2 regions of the Sporosarcina sp. 6E9 genome follow, and region 2 is predicted to be linked to the other one. Evidence: predicted binding sites of a transcription regulator. Region 2 holds the regulator's gene; the other holds the start of a gene.

Region 1 (8,325 bases), on a different contig from region 2:
GATATTGAAAACTACCCTGGATTCGATCATATATTAGGTCCTGATTTATCGACGAAAATGTTCGATCACGCGCGTAAGTTCGGTGCGGATTATGCATACGGCGATGTTACGGATGTAGTTGATGGAGAAGAATATAAGACAATTTTCGTCGGTCAGAAGGAATACAAAGCACGTACGATTATTATTTCGACTGGCGCGGAATATAAAAAGATGGGTGTACCGGGCGAAGAGGAGCTTACTGGCCGAGGTGTTAGTTATTGTGCGGTTTGTGATGGTGCATTTTTCCGAGGTAAAGAAATTATTGTCGTAGGCGGGGGAGACTCAGCGGTTGAAGAAGGCGCTTATTTAACAAGATTTGCTGACAAAGTAACCGTTATTCACCGTCGTGATAAGTTGCGTGCACAAAAGATTTTACAAGACCGTGCATTTGCCAATGAAAAAATGGATTTCATATGGAATTCGACGATAAAAGAAGTAAACGAAAAAGATGGTAAAATCGGTTCTGTCACATTGATTTCGACAGAAGATGGTTCAGAGAAAGAATTTGAAACCGATGGCATGTTCGTTTATATCGGCATGGATCCATTAACGGCCCCTTTTGAAAAACTTGGCATTCTCGACGCAAATGGCTACGTCGAAACAAATGAAATCATGGAAACAAAAGTACCTGGAATTTACGCTGCCGGTGATGTTCGTGAGAAACTATTACGTCAAATTGTTACAGCTACAGGTGATGGTAGCATCGCTGCACAAGCGGTACAACAGTATATTGAAGAACTTAAAGATAAGCTCAGTGCAAAAGCTTAATATATTTAATCTATCTTTAATGTGCTTGTAACAGAAATGCAACATCTAAAGGGTACACTAGTAGTGTAATATCAATTGACCCCCCTTTTGATATAGTAAGTACTTGGTCGCCTGCCGGTTAGTTCCGGTAGGTGACCTTTTTTTATGTTAAAATTGTTTTATTAGTAAATATGCGTTTCTAATGCAGTTTTGGTGACCAAAGATGTATAATGGGTATAACGGTACAAGTAGAGTGGGGATGTAATGATGCAAAGAATTGCAAATTTATTGGTAGTAAAAGACAATCATGTATTATTATTAAAGAAGCCGCGACGAGGCTGGTACGTAGCCCCAGGTGGGAAAATGGATTCTGGTGAATCTATATATGAAGCCGCGGTACGAGAGTTTACTGAGGAGACGGGAACAACACCGATTAACCCTCATTTAAAAGGCGTCTATACGATGATGATTAAAGACGACGCTGATAAAATTGTTAAGGACGAATGGATGCTTTATACATTCGTCGCTCATGACCTGGAAGGCGTTCCTTTTGAAACAACAACGGAAGGGAAACTTGACTGGCATCCTGTCGAAAGTTTACATACGCTTCCAATGGCCGAAGGAGATCGAACGAATTTATTGTTTGCAGTTTCTGAATCTGGAATGCAATACGGAACGTTCTATTACACGGAACAATTCAAGCTGTTAAACGAAAAGCTTCAAAAGTCTGTGGGAGGGGGATATTAAAATGACAGAAAATGAAAATGGTATAAACAATAACGATGTGGAACTTGTCATTATTACAGGTATGTCAGGCGCGGGGAAGACGGTTGCCATGCAAAGTTTTGAGGATCTCGGTTTTTATTGTATTGATAACTTGCCTCCGGAGTTGCTCGTGACTTTTCTTGATTTGATGATGAAATCAGACAATCCAATGCGACGGATTGCGGCTGTTATGGATACGCGCGGAGGTGATTTGTTTGATTCACTTATCGGTGCGTTTGATGACTTGTTAAATGCGGAAGGTGTGTCATCAAGAATATTATTCTTGGATGCAAATGATGAAGCGCTCGTTAAGCGTTACAAAGAAAGCAGGCGTTCACATCCACTTTCAGAAGGCGGTTTATTGCTAGAGGGTATTCGTAAAGAAAGACTGTTGCTTTCAGAGTTAAAAGGTCGCGCTCGTTCAATCTACGATACATCCGACTTACTCCCACGTGAATTAAGGGAGAAAATTATAGCGGAGTTTTCTTCTAGAACAGATTCTGTATTTACATTGAATTTTATATCCTTTGGATTCAAACATGGAATGCCAATTGATGCGGATGTTGTGTTCGATGTGCGTTTTCTACCGAATCCATTTTATATTAAAGAGTTAAAACCACAAACAGGACTTGATAAAGACGTATCTGAGTATGTTCTGAAGTGGGGCGAAACCCAAATTCTTCTTCAAAAGCTGACTGACCTGTTTAAGTTTCTAATTCCACAGTATAAAAACGAAGGAAAATCTCAAGTTATTATCGCGTTTGGATGTACTGGCGGACAACATCGTTCAGTAACACTTGCTGAATATTTTGGTGCCCATTTTGACGAGGAATATCGGACATTCATAACTCATCGGGATATCGAAAAGAGAAAGGGTTGACAGAATGCCGCACTCGGGGGAAAAAAAGAAGGTTGTAATTTTCGGTGGAGGAACCGGGCTGGCGACACTAGTTCGCGGATTGAAGAAATATCCAGTTGAAATTACAGCAGTTGTTACAGTTGCAGACGACGGCGGCAGTTCTGGCAGGCTACTCGATGAATATGATATACCACCTCCAGGAGATGTTCGTAATGTTATGGCTGCATTATCGGATGTAGAGCCACTAATCGAGAAGATGTTTCAATACAGATTTGCAAGTTCGAAAGATTTAAAAGGTCATTCTCTTGGAAATTTAATGCTTGCTGCGATGACGAATATTACTGGAGATTTTGCGCGTGCTGTGGAACAGATGAGTCATATATTAAATATCCAAGGAAAAGTTCTTCCAGCTGCTAATCAAAGAATTACATTACATGCGGAGCTGGAAGACGGGACAATCGTAACCGGAGAGTCGAAAATCCCAGTTTATGGTCGACGTATTCGTAAAGTGTACTTGTCTCCAACAGAAGTTAAGCCATTACCTGAGACAATCCAAGCACTTAGGAATGCCGATTTAGTGATTTTTGGTCCGGGAAGTTTATATACGAGCATATTACCGACAATACTTGTTCAAGCGATTCGCGATGCGGTAATGGAATGTTCGGCTAAAAAGGTGTATATTTGCAACTTGACGACGCAAGCTGGAGAAACTTTTGAATACTCGGCCTCAGAACATGTTAAAGCCCTATACGATCACGCGGGTGGGGCATTTATAGATACAGTCTTATTAAATACGACGGATTTTACTACACTCTATGAAGAAGGCGAATACAAAGGGCCGCCATCGCCTGTTGAACATGATATGGCGGAATTAGAAAAACTGGTCCCGAATGTCGTTAAAAGAGAAATTGCTACATTGATTGATGGTCAAATCCGCCACGAATCTAAAGAAGTTGCTTCATGGCTTATTCAATATATGGAAAGCACGGCAGGCAAGAAAAAGATGTGATTAACTGAGAAAGGAGAGGTGTCATGTCTTTCGCATCAAGAACTAAAAAGGAACTTACGCAAATCGAAGGGGAAGACTGTTGCACACGTTCGGAAGTCGCGGCATTTATCCGCATGAACGGCTCGGTATCTTTTTCAAATAAATCATTAAGTCTAGATGTCCAAACTGAAAATGCCGCGATTGCGCGGCGTCTCTATTCGAATTTAAGGCGTCTTTATCCATATAAAATTGAATTACTCGTAAGAAAAAAAATGCAATTGAAGAAAAATAATGTGTATATTTGCCGAATTCGTGAAGGTGCAAAACCGTTGCTTAAAGATTTACTTATTCTTACCGGAACTTTCGAATTTAAGAATGAGATTTCTCAGGAGTTAGTCAAAGATAAATGTTGCCAACGCGCGTATCTTCGGGGCGCATTTCTCGCGGGAGGATCGGTAAATAATCCGAAGACCTCATCCTATCATTTGGAGATATTCTCGATTTATAAGGAACACAGTGAAGCCCTTGTAGATTTGATGAATGAATTTCATTTGAATGCGAAATCAATTGAACGTAAAAATGGCTACATTGCTTATTTAAAAGAAGCTGAAAAGATATCCGATTTTTTAAGAATCGTCGGTGCGCACTCAGCGTTGATGAAATTTGAAGATATACGTATATTACGAGATATGCGTAATAGTGTAAATCGACTTGTTAACTGCGAAACAGCGAATATGAATAAAACGATTAGCGCAGCGCAACGACAAGTCGGGAATATCGAATACATTCAACGGACAATCGGATTGGATCAATTACCTGATAGGTTACAGGAAATCGCGCATTTACGCGTAGAACATCAAGACATCACGTTGAAGGAACTCGGAGAACTTGTTTCTGGTGCTTCGGTTAGTAAATCTGGCGTGAATCATCGATTAAGAAAAATAGAAGAAATTGCGGACAATCTTCGTAATGGCGAAATTGGCATTACGTAAGGTCACGTTACAAAGGAGTATGACTAAAGATGATGGAAAAAGAAGTAGAAGTCAAAATGAAGCCTGGGCTTCAAGCAAGGCAAGCGGCATTATTCGTGCAGGAAGCGAATCGATTTGCGGCGGATATCTTTTTGAAAAAAGATGACCGCCAAGTGAATGCAAAAAGTATCATGGGCATCATGAGTTTGGCGATTGCGCAAGGAACAAAAGTCACCCTGATGGCAAAGGGAAGTGATGAGGAGAAAGCGCTTTCGTCTCTTGCTGAACTAGTTGAGCGTGAAAAATAAGTTAAAATAAAACCGTCCCTCGTCTAATTAGCGAGAAACGGTTTTTGTTTTGGTTGAATATAAGAGAGGGGGTCTTGAAGTATCTGTTGAATTGCTTGAGTACCAGTATTTATGTAGGATAATGGTCCCGACTTGCAAGCAAAATCATTTAAGTGCAAGCAAATGCCGTTTAAGTGCAAGCAAACAACTTTCAACTGCAAGCAAATCGCATATAACTGCAACCAAAATTACTCGATATGACAATTAGCACCTAAGTCGCCTCGAATAAATAAAAATCAAAAAAATATAGAAGAAGCATTTTGAAATGCCCCTTCTATATTTAGCCTTACTTAATTCTTATTTGTTTTCTTTCATATCGCTGCGCGTGATGATGTGATCGATGAGACCATATTCTTTTGCGCGTTCAGCTGTCATGAAGTTATCGCGTTCTGTATCAGCTGCGATTACATCAATCGGTTGTCCTGTACGTTCAGCAAGGATTGTATTGAGCTTCTCGCGAAGGAATAGAATTCGTTTCGCAGCAATCTCAATCTCCGTTGCTTGCCCTTGTGCACCGCCAAGTGGTTGGTGAATCATGACTTCAGCATTCGGTAAAGCGTATCGTTTACCTTTAGTACCGGCCGCTAGAAGGAATGCACCCATCGATGCTGACATTCCAATACAGATTGTTTGGATATCAGGTTTAATGAATTGCATCGTATCGAAAATTGCCATACCGGCTGTGATGCTTCCACCCGGGCTATTAATGTAGATTGAAATGTCTTTTTCTGGATCCTCTGCCTCAAGGAATAGAAGCTGAGCAACAAGCGAGTTCGCAACATTATCATCAATTGCGCTTCCGAGCATGATAATCCGGTCTTTCAACAAACGGGAGTAGATATCATAAGCACGTTCCCCGCGGCTTGTTTGTTCAATTACTGTAGGTATTAACATAATAATTCCTCCTTAATTCAACTGTACTTGTATCATAACATAGCATGGTCAATAAAGGTCAAATTTAAAGCTTCATAAAAAAACCTTGCATTTTTATGTAATCATTAGTACAATCTATAATGTTGCTGTGAAAGTAACAATACCATTTTGTCCTCGTGGTGCAATGGATAGCACGTAAGCCTCCGAAGCTTAAAATGTGGGTTCGACTCCCGCCGAGGGCGTAATTATTTGCTAGTGCATTTGTTGTTATGGGTTAACGTAAAAATATTATACAGACTAGACTCTAAACTCTTATTTGATATACGTGTACGTACGTAATCAAATAAGAGTTTTTGTGTGCCGAAAATCCTTGATTCTTCATCAGAAAAGGTTTTAATCAAACAACTAGTTATGCTGGGATTGTTTTCGAAGTTAAGCACTGACGTGGATCTTCTGTGGTGATTGACATAGTTATAGAAGTGGCGTAATATGGTCAATCTACATAAACAGCATAAATAGAAAATGTTTGTGAACTGAACAAAAATACTTTTTAGTGTGATGTCATAAGCATCAACCATTATAGGTATTAAAAATCAAGTTAAAGAGAATGGAGATTTTGCATGAAACCAAAAAAGTCGACAACGGACTGGCCCGTACTGATTATTAGCGGGGGACTATTATTAGTTTTTGTTCTTGCGTCGCTTATAAATACAGAATTCGTCACAAATGCAGTGAATGTTTCATTTGCGGTAGCAATAAAATACTTTGGGGCATTTTGGCAAGTCGTGCTTCTAGGCACTTTTTTCGTTGCGATTGGCATAGCGATTTCTAGTTATGGAAAAGTACGTCTAGGTATGATTGATAAACCTCAAATAGGAAAGTTTAAATGGATAGCGATGATTATGACAACGCTACTGGCTGGCGGGGGTGTGTTTTGGGCTGCCGCTGAACCTATGCATCATTTTATCAGTACGCCACCTACATTTGATGGCATTCAATCAAGCACTATAGATGCAATCATACCAGCACTTGCACAAAGCTATTTGCACTGGGGTTTTCTTGCTTGGGCAATACTTGGGACATTGAGCACAATCGTCTTAATGTATGCACATTATCATAGGGGAATGCCTTTAAAACCACGGTCCCTACTTTATCCTATTTTTGGTGAAAAAATCATGAAAAATAGTATGCTCGGTACGGCAGTGGATGCTTTTTCCATTATTTCTGTTGCAGCTGGAACAATAGGACCAATCGGTTTTCTAGGGCTGCAAGCGGCATATGGGATGGAAGCGATAATTGGGGTTCCGAATAACATGGTAACGCAAATCCTTATTATTGTAGGCGTCGTGGCAATTGCGACAATTTCTGCTATCACTGGCCTACGCAAGGGAATTCAATTTTTAAGTAATTTAAATATAATTTTAACGCTAATTTTAATGGTTTTTGTTTTGTTACTTGGACCAGGTGGCTTTATTATTGATATGTTTCTATCTTCATCAGGTGTTCATCTTCAAGAGTTTATTCGCATAAGTACTTTCCGTGGTGACTCTGAGTGGCTTGGTATCTGGACAATATTCTTTTGGGGTTGGTTTTTAGGTTATGGTCCAATGATGGGTATTTTCATATCAACGATTTCACGAGGAAGAACAATAAGAGAACTTGTTGTAGCAATTGCTATTATTGCACCAATCGTGACCTGTTTCTGGTTTACCGTAGTCGGAGGATCTGGTATTTTCTATGAGCTGCTTCAGCCAGGTATTATTTCAGATGCACTGAATAGTTCAGGAATGCCAGCTGCTATGATTGCGATAACGCAGCAACTACCCCTAAGCGTTATTATGGCACCCGCATTTTTAATTGTCACGATATTATTTGTAGTGACTACAGGTGATTCGATGTCCTATACAATTTCGGTAGCGATTACGGGTGACGGTAGCCCGCCGAAGAGTATGCGTGTTTTTTGGGCAATCATCATGGGCTCGGTGGCAATTGTATTGCTAGCAATTGGTGAGGGAAGTATCGGTGCGATTCAGTCGTTTATAGTTGTAGCAGCTGTTCCTGTATCGTTTATATTATTACCGTTGATATGGACCGCACCCAAGGTTGCAGGTATATTGGCTCGGGAACAATTTATTCGGAAAAATGATTCCAAAAATGAATCTGTATAATTATTGAGAGAAACAATATTAAGTACTTGCAAACGTTAATTTTTAACGTTTGCAGGTACTTTTTTTATTTTACAAAAGTATTTGACGTGCTTTCGGTAATCTGCAATTGATATAAAACATGTTTTGTAGCCATTACTTCTTTAATCACAGCCCATAATTTAATATTTAAAAATTCAATTGTACTATTCTAATAAATTTGATAGTCTTATATATACTTGATGATTTTTGTCTATTAAATTAATTCAGAAATGAATGACTTGGGGGTGGTCTTGTGAATATTTATGTGTCAGTTGATATGGAAGGAATTACGGGATTGCCTGATCACACATTTGTCGATTCAGCGAAACATAATTATGAACGATCTCGGCGGATTATGACGAATGAAGCAAATGCCATTATCCGGTCAGCATTTGAAAATGGGGCAAATAAAGTCCTCGTCAATGACAGTCATTCTAAAATGAATAATCTACTGGTGGAAGATATTCATCCAGAAGCGGATTTAATCACGGGGGATTTGAAACCGCTTTCGATGGTTCAGTCGATAGATTCTACATTTGACGGGGCAATT
Region 2 (8,325 bases):
TGCGTTAAGAAATTCGTCACCTTGCTTAAAACCAACTTGAAATCCTAAGTATCCGAGAATAACGAATAACACAGTTGGCAACACAGATTTAATGACAGGAATCTCGATATTTCCAAGCCAAAAACTAATTAGAAAAGCAACACTTAATCCAACAATCAAACCGAGTGTCCCAAATAACAAATCGAAAATTGGTGCCTTTAATAACCGATCTTCCATCCACTTGACAAAATTCACGACTGGTGAAGTTAGAAAAAGATTGAATATGAAAAAAATAAGTGCACCGATAATAGCGGATATATAAGGGTTATTAATAAGCGGTGTTGAAGTAAAAGTAAATAATGAGAATAATTCCGGTAGAAATAAAACCCCGAGCGTACCTCCAATAAGTAAAAATGAAAGCTGAACAACTCTTTTCAACATTATAAAACACCTCCCTATCTTTAATTATACATGTATTCCCTACCACCCGCCTTCTATAACCTAGCTAATCCATCTAAATGTGACTAATTTAACTCGGTAAATGAACACTCACTGTCTAGCATGTGCATATTGCCCTAATTTCAAGCAAGTAAATCTAGGGACTAACAAGTAGTCCCTATTTTGTAAATCCGACCTTCAAAGCATCACTAACTGTTTCGACGCCAATCACTTGAATTCCTTTTGGATAATCCCAGCCGCCTAAATTTGACTGGGGAACGATCGCCCGTTCAAATCCTAGTTTGGCAGCTTCGGAGACTCGTTGTTCAATTCGTGAAACACGCCGAACTTCGCCAGTCAATCCAACTTCGCCAATAAAGCAGTCAGATAAACCCGCTGCAGTATCGCGGTAACTAGATACGATGCTGACTAAAACCGCAAGATCGATTGCCGGCTCATCTAACTTTACACCGCCTGCAACTTTAATATAGGCATCTTGCGCTTGTAATAACATCCCCATCCGCTTCTCTAAAACCGCCATTAATAGAGAGACTCGGTTTTGGTCCAGCCCAGTCGCCATCCGTTTAGGATAATTAAAACTGGATGGTGTCACAAGCGCTTGTATTTCAACAAGAATCGGCCTGGTTCCCTCCATCGAAGCAACAACCGTTGACCCCGCACCGCCTTGCGATCTTTCGCGTAGGAATAACTCGGAAGGGTTAAGAACTTCTTTTAATCCAGATTGCAACATCTCAAAAATCGCAATTTCATTTGTTGAACCAAATCGGTTTTTCACGCTCCGCAAAATCCGATAGGTATGATGACGTTCCCCTTCAAAGTAAAGAACCGTATCTACCATATGTTCAAGTATTCGCGGACCCGCTATTTGGCCGTCTTTGGTTACATGCCCTACGAGAAATATCGCGATATTTTGCGTCTTCGCGATGCGCATGAGCTCAGCTGTACATTCACGCACTTGCGTAATGCTTCCCGGTGCTGATTTCACTTCTGGATGATGAATCGTCTGGATAGAGTCAACGATGACAAACTTTGGTTTTACTTCTTCGATTGTGTGATGGATTTGCTCCAAATCAGTTTCAGCGTATATGTAAAGTTCATCCGATAAAACACCCAGTCGTTCCGCTCGCAATTTCGTTTGGCGAATCGACTCTTCACCTGAGATATACAAAACACGATGGCCTGCATTCGCGAGAAGCGAGGATACTTGAAGGAGAAGCGTTGACTTACCAATACCCGGATCACCGGCAGTTAGAAGAAGAGAACCTGGTACGATTCCGCCCCCAAGAACTCGGTTTAATTCACCTAAATCGGTTTCGACACGGGGCTCTGCATTTGTTTCGATTTTACTGATTGGCATGGCTTTTTGACGCACGTTTTCGGAGTGTTGGAAAGCGCCGCGAGGGCCTTTACTAACCACTTCTATTTCTTCATTCATTGTGTTCCATTCACCGCAGCCTGGGCAACGGCCCATCCATTTAGGAGATTCATAGCCACAATCTTTACACATGAATTTCGACTTTCGTTTTGACATATTTACCTCCAAAGAGGGAAAGGACAGTCCTAGACCGCCAAACGTTCTGACGGGGGACTATCCTATTTCCACCATTATTTTTCTGCGATAACTTCTTCTTTTGATTCGACGGCATCTTTTGTTTGTACGACAAATTCGTCATTTTCGACATCGACGACGACTTTACCACCCGTTAGAATCATTCCCTTTAGGAGTTCTTCAGATAACCTGTCTTCGATATGTTTTTGAAGCGCGCGGCGTAATGGTCGCGCACCATATTCTGGGTCGTAACCAACTTCGGAAATCTTCAGTTTCGCAGCGTCTGTTAATTCAAGCACAATATCTTGTTCTTGTAGACGATTTGATAATTCGTTTGCCATAAGCGTAACGATTTTACGCAAGTGTTCTTTTTCAAGTGAGTGGAAGACAATCATTTCGTCAACGCGGTTCAAGAACTCAGGACGGAATGTTTTCTTCAACTCTTCTAACATCGTTGATTTCATGCCCTCATAGTTATGATCGGAATCTTGTAGATTAAAGCCGACATAACGGTTCTTCTTAAGGGCATCCGCACCTACGTTAGATGTCATAATCACAACAGTGTTTCTGAAATCGACGGTACGGCCTTTTGAATCCGTTAATCGACCGTCTTCTAATACTTGAAGAAGAATGTTAAAGACATCTGGATGTGCTTTTTCAATTTCATCAAGCAAAATAACGGAATACGGTTTGCGACGAACTTGCTCGGTTAATTGGCCGCCGTCATCGTGACCGACATAACCCGGAGGTGAACCGACTAGACGAGAAGTCGAATGCTTCTCCATATATTCGGACATGTCGACACGAATCATCGCATCTTCATCGCCGAACATTGTTTCCGCTAGCGCCCTTGCCAGTTCTGTTTTCCCGACCCCTGTAGGCCCTAGGAAAATAAATGAACCAATTGGTCGTTTCGGATCTTTAAGCCCCGCACGCGCGCGTCGGATCGCTTTAGAGATGGCTGTGACAGCTTCCGCCTGACCAATTACACGCTCGTGCAATGTGTCTTCCATTTTCAGTAACTTAATCGACTCAGTTTCAGCGATTTTGGATACTGGAATACCAGTCCACATGGCGACGACTTGTGCGATGTCATTTACGGTTACTTTCGATTCCGTCTTGCCTTGTTCTTCTTTCCAAGCTTTTTTCGTTTTATCGAGTTCATCTTTCATCTTCTGTTCCTTGTCGCGGAACGAAGCAGCTTTTTCAAACTCTTGACTTTGAACAGCTTCATTTTTTTCGGACCGAATGGCTTCTAATTTCGTTTCAAGTTCTTTCAAGTTCGGCGGTGTTGTGTATGAACGTAATCGCACTTTCGAACCCGCTTCATCAATTAAATCAATCGCTTTGTCCGGCAGGAATCTGTCCGAGATATATCGATCTGACATTTTCGCTGCAGCATCGATTGCTTCATCTGTGATTTTCACGCGGTGATGCGCCTCGTAACGGTCGCGCAACCCTTTAAGAATTTGAATCGATTCCTCGACAGATGGTTCGTCAACTTGAATCGGTTGAAAACGTCTTTCAAGCGCTGCATCTTTTTCAATGTATTTACGGTATTCATCAAGCGTTGTCGCACCGATACATTGGAGTTCTCCGCGCGCAAGGGATGGTTTCAAAATATTCGATGCATCGATGGCACCTTCTGCGCCGCCTGCCCCGATAAGCGTATGAAGTTCATCAATGAATAAAATAACGTTGCCCGCTTGGCGAATTTCTTCCATTACTTTTTTCATGCGGTCTTCAAATTCACCGCGGTATTTCGTACCCGCAACGACCGTCCCCATATCAAGCGTCATCACGCGTTTATCGCGAAGAATTTCCGGCACTTCATTGTTCACGACTTGCTGCGCAAGCCCTTCTGCAATCGCCGTTTTACCAACACCCGGTTCTCCAATTAGCACCGGATTGTTTTTCGTGCGGCGTGCGAGTACTTCAATAACACGCGTAATCTCATTACTTCTCCCAATCACAGGGTCTAGTTGTCCTTCACGGGCCACTTCCGTTAAGTCACGCGCAAGTCCATCTAATGTCGGTGTTGCAGCAGAAGCAGAAGCGTTGGTAGTTGAACCGCTTGAACTTTCGGTAGTTCCCAGCAATTGCAATACTTGCTGGCGTGCTTTGTTAAGACTGACACCGGCATTGCTTAGCACACGCGCCGCTACGCCTTCACCTTCACGGATAAGCGCTAGCAGAATGTGTTCTGTTCCGATATATGAATGATTTAACTTCCTTGATTCATCAACTGATAGTTCAATTACTCTTTTCGCACGCGGCGTATAGTGAACGATAGGACCAACGTCTTTTGTGCCGGATCCCACAAGCTTATTGACACCTTCTTCAATCGTTACAAAACTGACATCGATTGCTTCTAGTGCTTTCGCTGCGATCCCCCCACCCTCGCGAATAAGGCCAAGCAAAATATGCTCTGTACCAATGGACTCGTGTTTCATGCGAATCGCTTCTTCTTGGGCAAGTTGCAACACTTTTTGTGCTCGTTGTGTAAATCGGTTAAACATCATCATTCAGTCCTCTCCTTCTACTATATATAATCTATTCCACAACCTTATACGTCGTTAAACGAAAATAAATAAATCTTTACAAAAAAGGCCCCATCACACTGTCCTTGACCTAATTTGACTAATTATACTTCAATGAAATGTCAGGTACAAAATTATTGCCTATTCTTCCGTTCCTTTTTCAGCAGACGGTCGAGAACCGTCGATGGCAAGTCGTTCACGAAAGAGTTTTGCCCTGAAGATATCCCGTTCTTCTTGTGTTAAGTCCGTTTGAGCAAATTGCTGAAGAAAACCCGGTTGCATGAAAATCATGAGCTCATTGAGAATGGTCATATCCACGTCTTTGATAATGCCTAAATCGATGCCTAGCCGCACATCCGATAAGCAACGAGCAGCTTCGCCCGTTTGCAATAATCTTGAATAGACGAGCGTCCCGAGCGAGCGAAACAAGCGGTTTTCCAGCGCGATTTGCGACTTTTCCACCAATAACTTTCTAGCCCTGCGCTCATGGGCCAGGAGATGCGACGTAATATTGCCCAGGTCCTCCAGAATGTCAGCTTCAGTTTTCCCTAGCGTTACTTGATTGGACACTTGATAAACATTGCCTAGCGCCTTGCTGCCTTCACCATAACTTCCCCGAACGACCAAACCTAAACGCCCGATAGCAGGGATGATTCGGTCAATTTGTTTCGTGATTGTCAAGGCAGGCAAATGCATCATGACAGAAGCCCGCATTCCGGTCCCCGTATTTGATGGGCAACTCGTTAAATAACCGAAGTCTTCATCGAATGCATATGGTAATTCCTTTTCTAAAATGTCGTCAACGCGGTTGGCTTGATTAAACGCCTCTTCCAACTGCAACCCAGGATAAATGCATTGAATTCGAATATGATCTTCTTCATTGACCATGACACTTATCGACTCATCCGATGACAATAAGACTGCGCCGTGTCGTTTGGGGTTTGTCAGATGCGGACTAACCAAATGTTTCTCCACGAGCACTTCACGGTCCAATGAGGATAGTTCGGACATTCTAGAATAGGTATAATCATCTTCGTCGTCATCCAACAAAGTTCCTGCAACGATTTTATCCACGGCTAAAGCTTCATCGTCATTGGCGGCAATCGGAAACCTATAACCCCTTAAATTCCGGGCCAATCGAATGCGTGTGGAGAGTACAATATCAGAGTTTTCACCGTGAGCTGTCATCCAACCTGTCGCTGCGTTTTGAATGAATTTCTCAATCGACATTGCGTTCTTCACCTCCATGCGCAAGCTGCTTTTGGAGTTCATTTGCCTCATCGCGTAAAGCGGCCGCTTCTTCAAATCGTTCTTCCGCTACAGCAACCTGCATTTTCGCACGCACTTCTTCCACTTTTCGTTTGATCGCGTAAACTTTGTTAAATGAAACAGGTATTTTCCCCGTATGGGTTGTGTGACCACTATGCAGTTTGCCAAATACATTCGGTACATGTTGCCTAAATGTGTCATAACAGGTTGCACAGCCAAATTTCCCGATGTCGAGAAACTTGGAAAACGTCAAGTTGCAACCAGGGCATTCGATATTTCCAAATTGATTGCCACGCGCTTGTTGCTGCTCCGTTTTGAATGGCTCCGTTCCACCGAACCATTGAGATAAGAATTGCTGAATCGATAACGGTTCATTATTTGGATCGAAATGAAACGTTTCCGATTGGAATGCACACTTCTCACATAAGTGGCGTTCGACGGCCTCACCTATATATCCTTTTTTAATGATGACGGAAGCGGGTCGTTCTTTACAGTTTTCACAAATCATAGTGTGCCACCTCACTTTTGTTTGGTTACCAATTAGTCTTCTTATAGCTGTTCATAAATTAGCGTTATGAGCATTGCGCGTAAAATACGAGCCCGAATTTCATCGCGTTCCGGAAGCGGAATACGGATGGTCGTTCGATCGACCGCAGCCAGAATCAACTTAGATTCACGCTCAGATATCACTTCTTCATCGATGAGCCGATACACGACATCCAGCGCCATCGTATGCGAAGCACCGCCGTCCAGACCCGCTAGAATATGCTCGATTAATTCTTTACGACTGTTTGGCCGTACACGGAAGATACGAATATAACCTCCGCCGCCACGTTTCGATTCAACGGCATACCCACGCTCTGCTGTAAAACGGGTATTGATCACGTAATTGATTTGCGATGGTACGCATTGAAATTTCTCCGCAACTTCATTGCGCTTAATTTCAATAATGCCATTCTGTTCACTTTCGATAATCGCTTTTAAATACCCTTCAATAATATCAGAAATATTTCGCACGTCCTCACCTCTTTCATCACGGGCGATTAGGCATTGACTTTGACTATCTTTGACTTAATTGTACAATCGAAATTACTGATTCGCAATTGATTTGCATTGGGTTTGGCGATCTAGATAAGTATCGGCGTATAAGGGTAGCGTTTAGACATTTGATTGTCGTGTCGCGGATTTTACGAGATGTAGAGAGGGGTTCGGTTCCGATTGCGCGGAGTTGGGCGGTTGTAGAGAGGAGTTTGGGAGGCGCGGAGTTCAAGCGGTCAGGAGAGGACTTGGTCGAAGATTGCGCTGTGTTCGCGCGGCAAAGAGAGGACTTCGGGAAACGCGCGGAATTCAAACGGCGAGGAGAGGACTTGGTCGAAGTTTGCGCTGAGTTCGCGCAGCAGAGGGAGGACTTCGGGAAAGGCGCGGAATTCATGCGGCGGGGAGAGGACTTCGTTGTCGAACACGACGCCCAAAACGAAAACCATTAAAAAAAGGACTTCCCATCAACCGGGAAGCCCACTTCTTATTATTTCACACTCGTATTCGTCAATTCCCTAACCGGTAAAAATTGCTCCCCAGTCTCTAAATAGGTCAAGACCAGCTTATCGCCTTCTTGAATATAAATCGCGAGAGGTTCGACTTCAGAGGATACGAGAAAGTTTCGACCATCATTTGCAAAAATCGACACTAATGTAAAGTCCCCGACACGCTCTTTAAACACACGGACGACAGTAATTGCTGCTTTGGCCTCTTCTGCATTCGAACTTCCATCCACTGTGCTTCCGCCTCGCTGAAGTGCTGTTTTATAAAGTTTCAATGCTTCATTTGGCGTGTTTCCATACACGGATATTTCTGGATTTGCCGCCGATACGATAAAGTAGTTTTGTAAAAATCCGTTCGAGTCTAGAACTGGCGTCAGCCAACTCGCTTCGCCGTAAAAATTATATAGAACCGGCATTTCGCCAGACCATTTCTTCTCAATAAATTTCTTCTCGATAATTTGAAGCGCACCTTGCGAATCCATATACGACTCTTCGAGATTTCCAGTGTAGTAAGTCGCCTTCCCTGTACGACCATCCGTTAGCGCATAGCCCAACATCGAATCTACGCCTTCTTTCGGACTCGTAAAGTCTGTGAAGTAATACATATGACCTTCCTCATCAAATATCGGACTCACATTTGCTTCTGTTCCTTCATCTGAAGGGAGTTTTACATCTTTTTTACCGACAATCGAATTCCAAAAACCATGAATATAATTCCCGAAATAGCTGTTTTGCAGACTTACGGCTTCCGGAGAAACTGCACCGTTAATAAATGCGGGCACTTCAGAAATTGCGAACTTTTCAATATCGCCCGTTGCCGGATCAAGCATGACAATTCCTTTGACATCAAAACCGTTACGTGCGGTTATAAATTCTCCGTATGAACGAATGTAATGTGGTTTACCTTCATCGTCGACTTCCAACTGAACATCACCGTAAAAGATTAAGTCCGGCATGGCCATTCGGATGCGTCGCTCCACATTCTTAC

What was found. The regulator CtsR, encoded in region 2, represses protease genes until heat stress. The targets are predictions, from matches to a motif close to ATGGTCAATAAAGGTCAAACA.
Region 1: the regulator CtsR is predicted to act here: its motif matches at 5,655-5,675, upstream of clpP (ATP-dependent Clp endopeptidase proteolytic subunit ClpP).

Annotation. Positions count from the first base shown of each region.
Region 1 covers NZ_JAGEMN010000004.1:137,581-145,905, reverse strand. Annotated here, with positions in the region: gene trxB (thioredoxin-disulfide reductase) at 1-807, shown strand, start outside; gene J4G36_RS15155 (NUDIX domain-containing protein) at 1,054-1,533, shown strand; gene rapZ (RNase adapter RapZ) at 1,535-2,431, shown strand; gene J4G36_RS15145 (gluconeogenesis factor YvcK family protein) at 2,436-3,419, shown strand; gene whiA (DNA-binding protein WhiA) at 3,443-4,390, shown strand; gene J4G36_RS15135 (HPr family phosphocarrier protein) at 4,420-4,677, shown strand; gene clpP (ATP-dependent Clp endopeptidase proteolytic subunit ClpP) at 5,014-5,613, opposite strand; tRNA gene J4G36_RS15125 (tRNA-Arg) at 5,760-5,831, shown strand; gene J4G36_RS15120 (BCCT family transporter) at 6,210-7,757, shown strand; gene J4G36_RS15115 (M55 family metallopeptidase) at 8,029-8,325, shown strand, end outside.
Region 2 covers NZ_JAGEMN010000003.1:258,070-266,394, forward strand. Annotated here, with positions in the region: gene J4G36_RS14415 (PIN/TRAM domain-containing protein) at 1-420, opposite strand, end outside; gene radA (DNA repair protein RadA) at 596-1,969, opposite strand; gene J4G36_RS14425 (ATP-dependent Clp protease ATP-binding subunit) at 2,044-4,509, opposite strand; gene mcsB (protein-arginine kinase McsB) at 4,669-5,757, opposite strand; gene J4G36_RS14435 (UvrB/UvrC motif-containing protein) at 5,747-6,304, opposite strand; gene J4G36_RS14440 (CtsR family transcriptional regulator) at 6,346-6,813, opposite strand; gene J4G36_RS14445 (hypothetical protein) at 7,071-7,280, opposite strand; gene J4G36_RS14450 (hypothetical protein) at 7,322-8,325, opposite strand, start outside.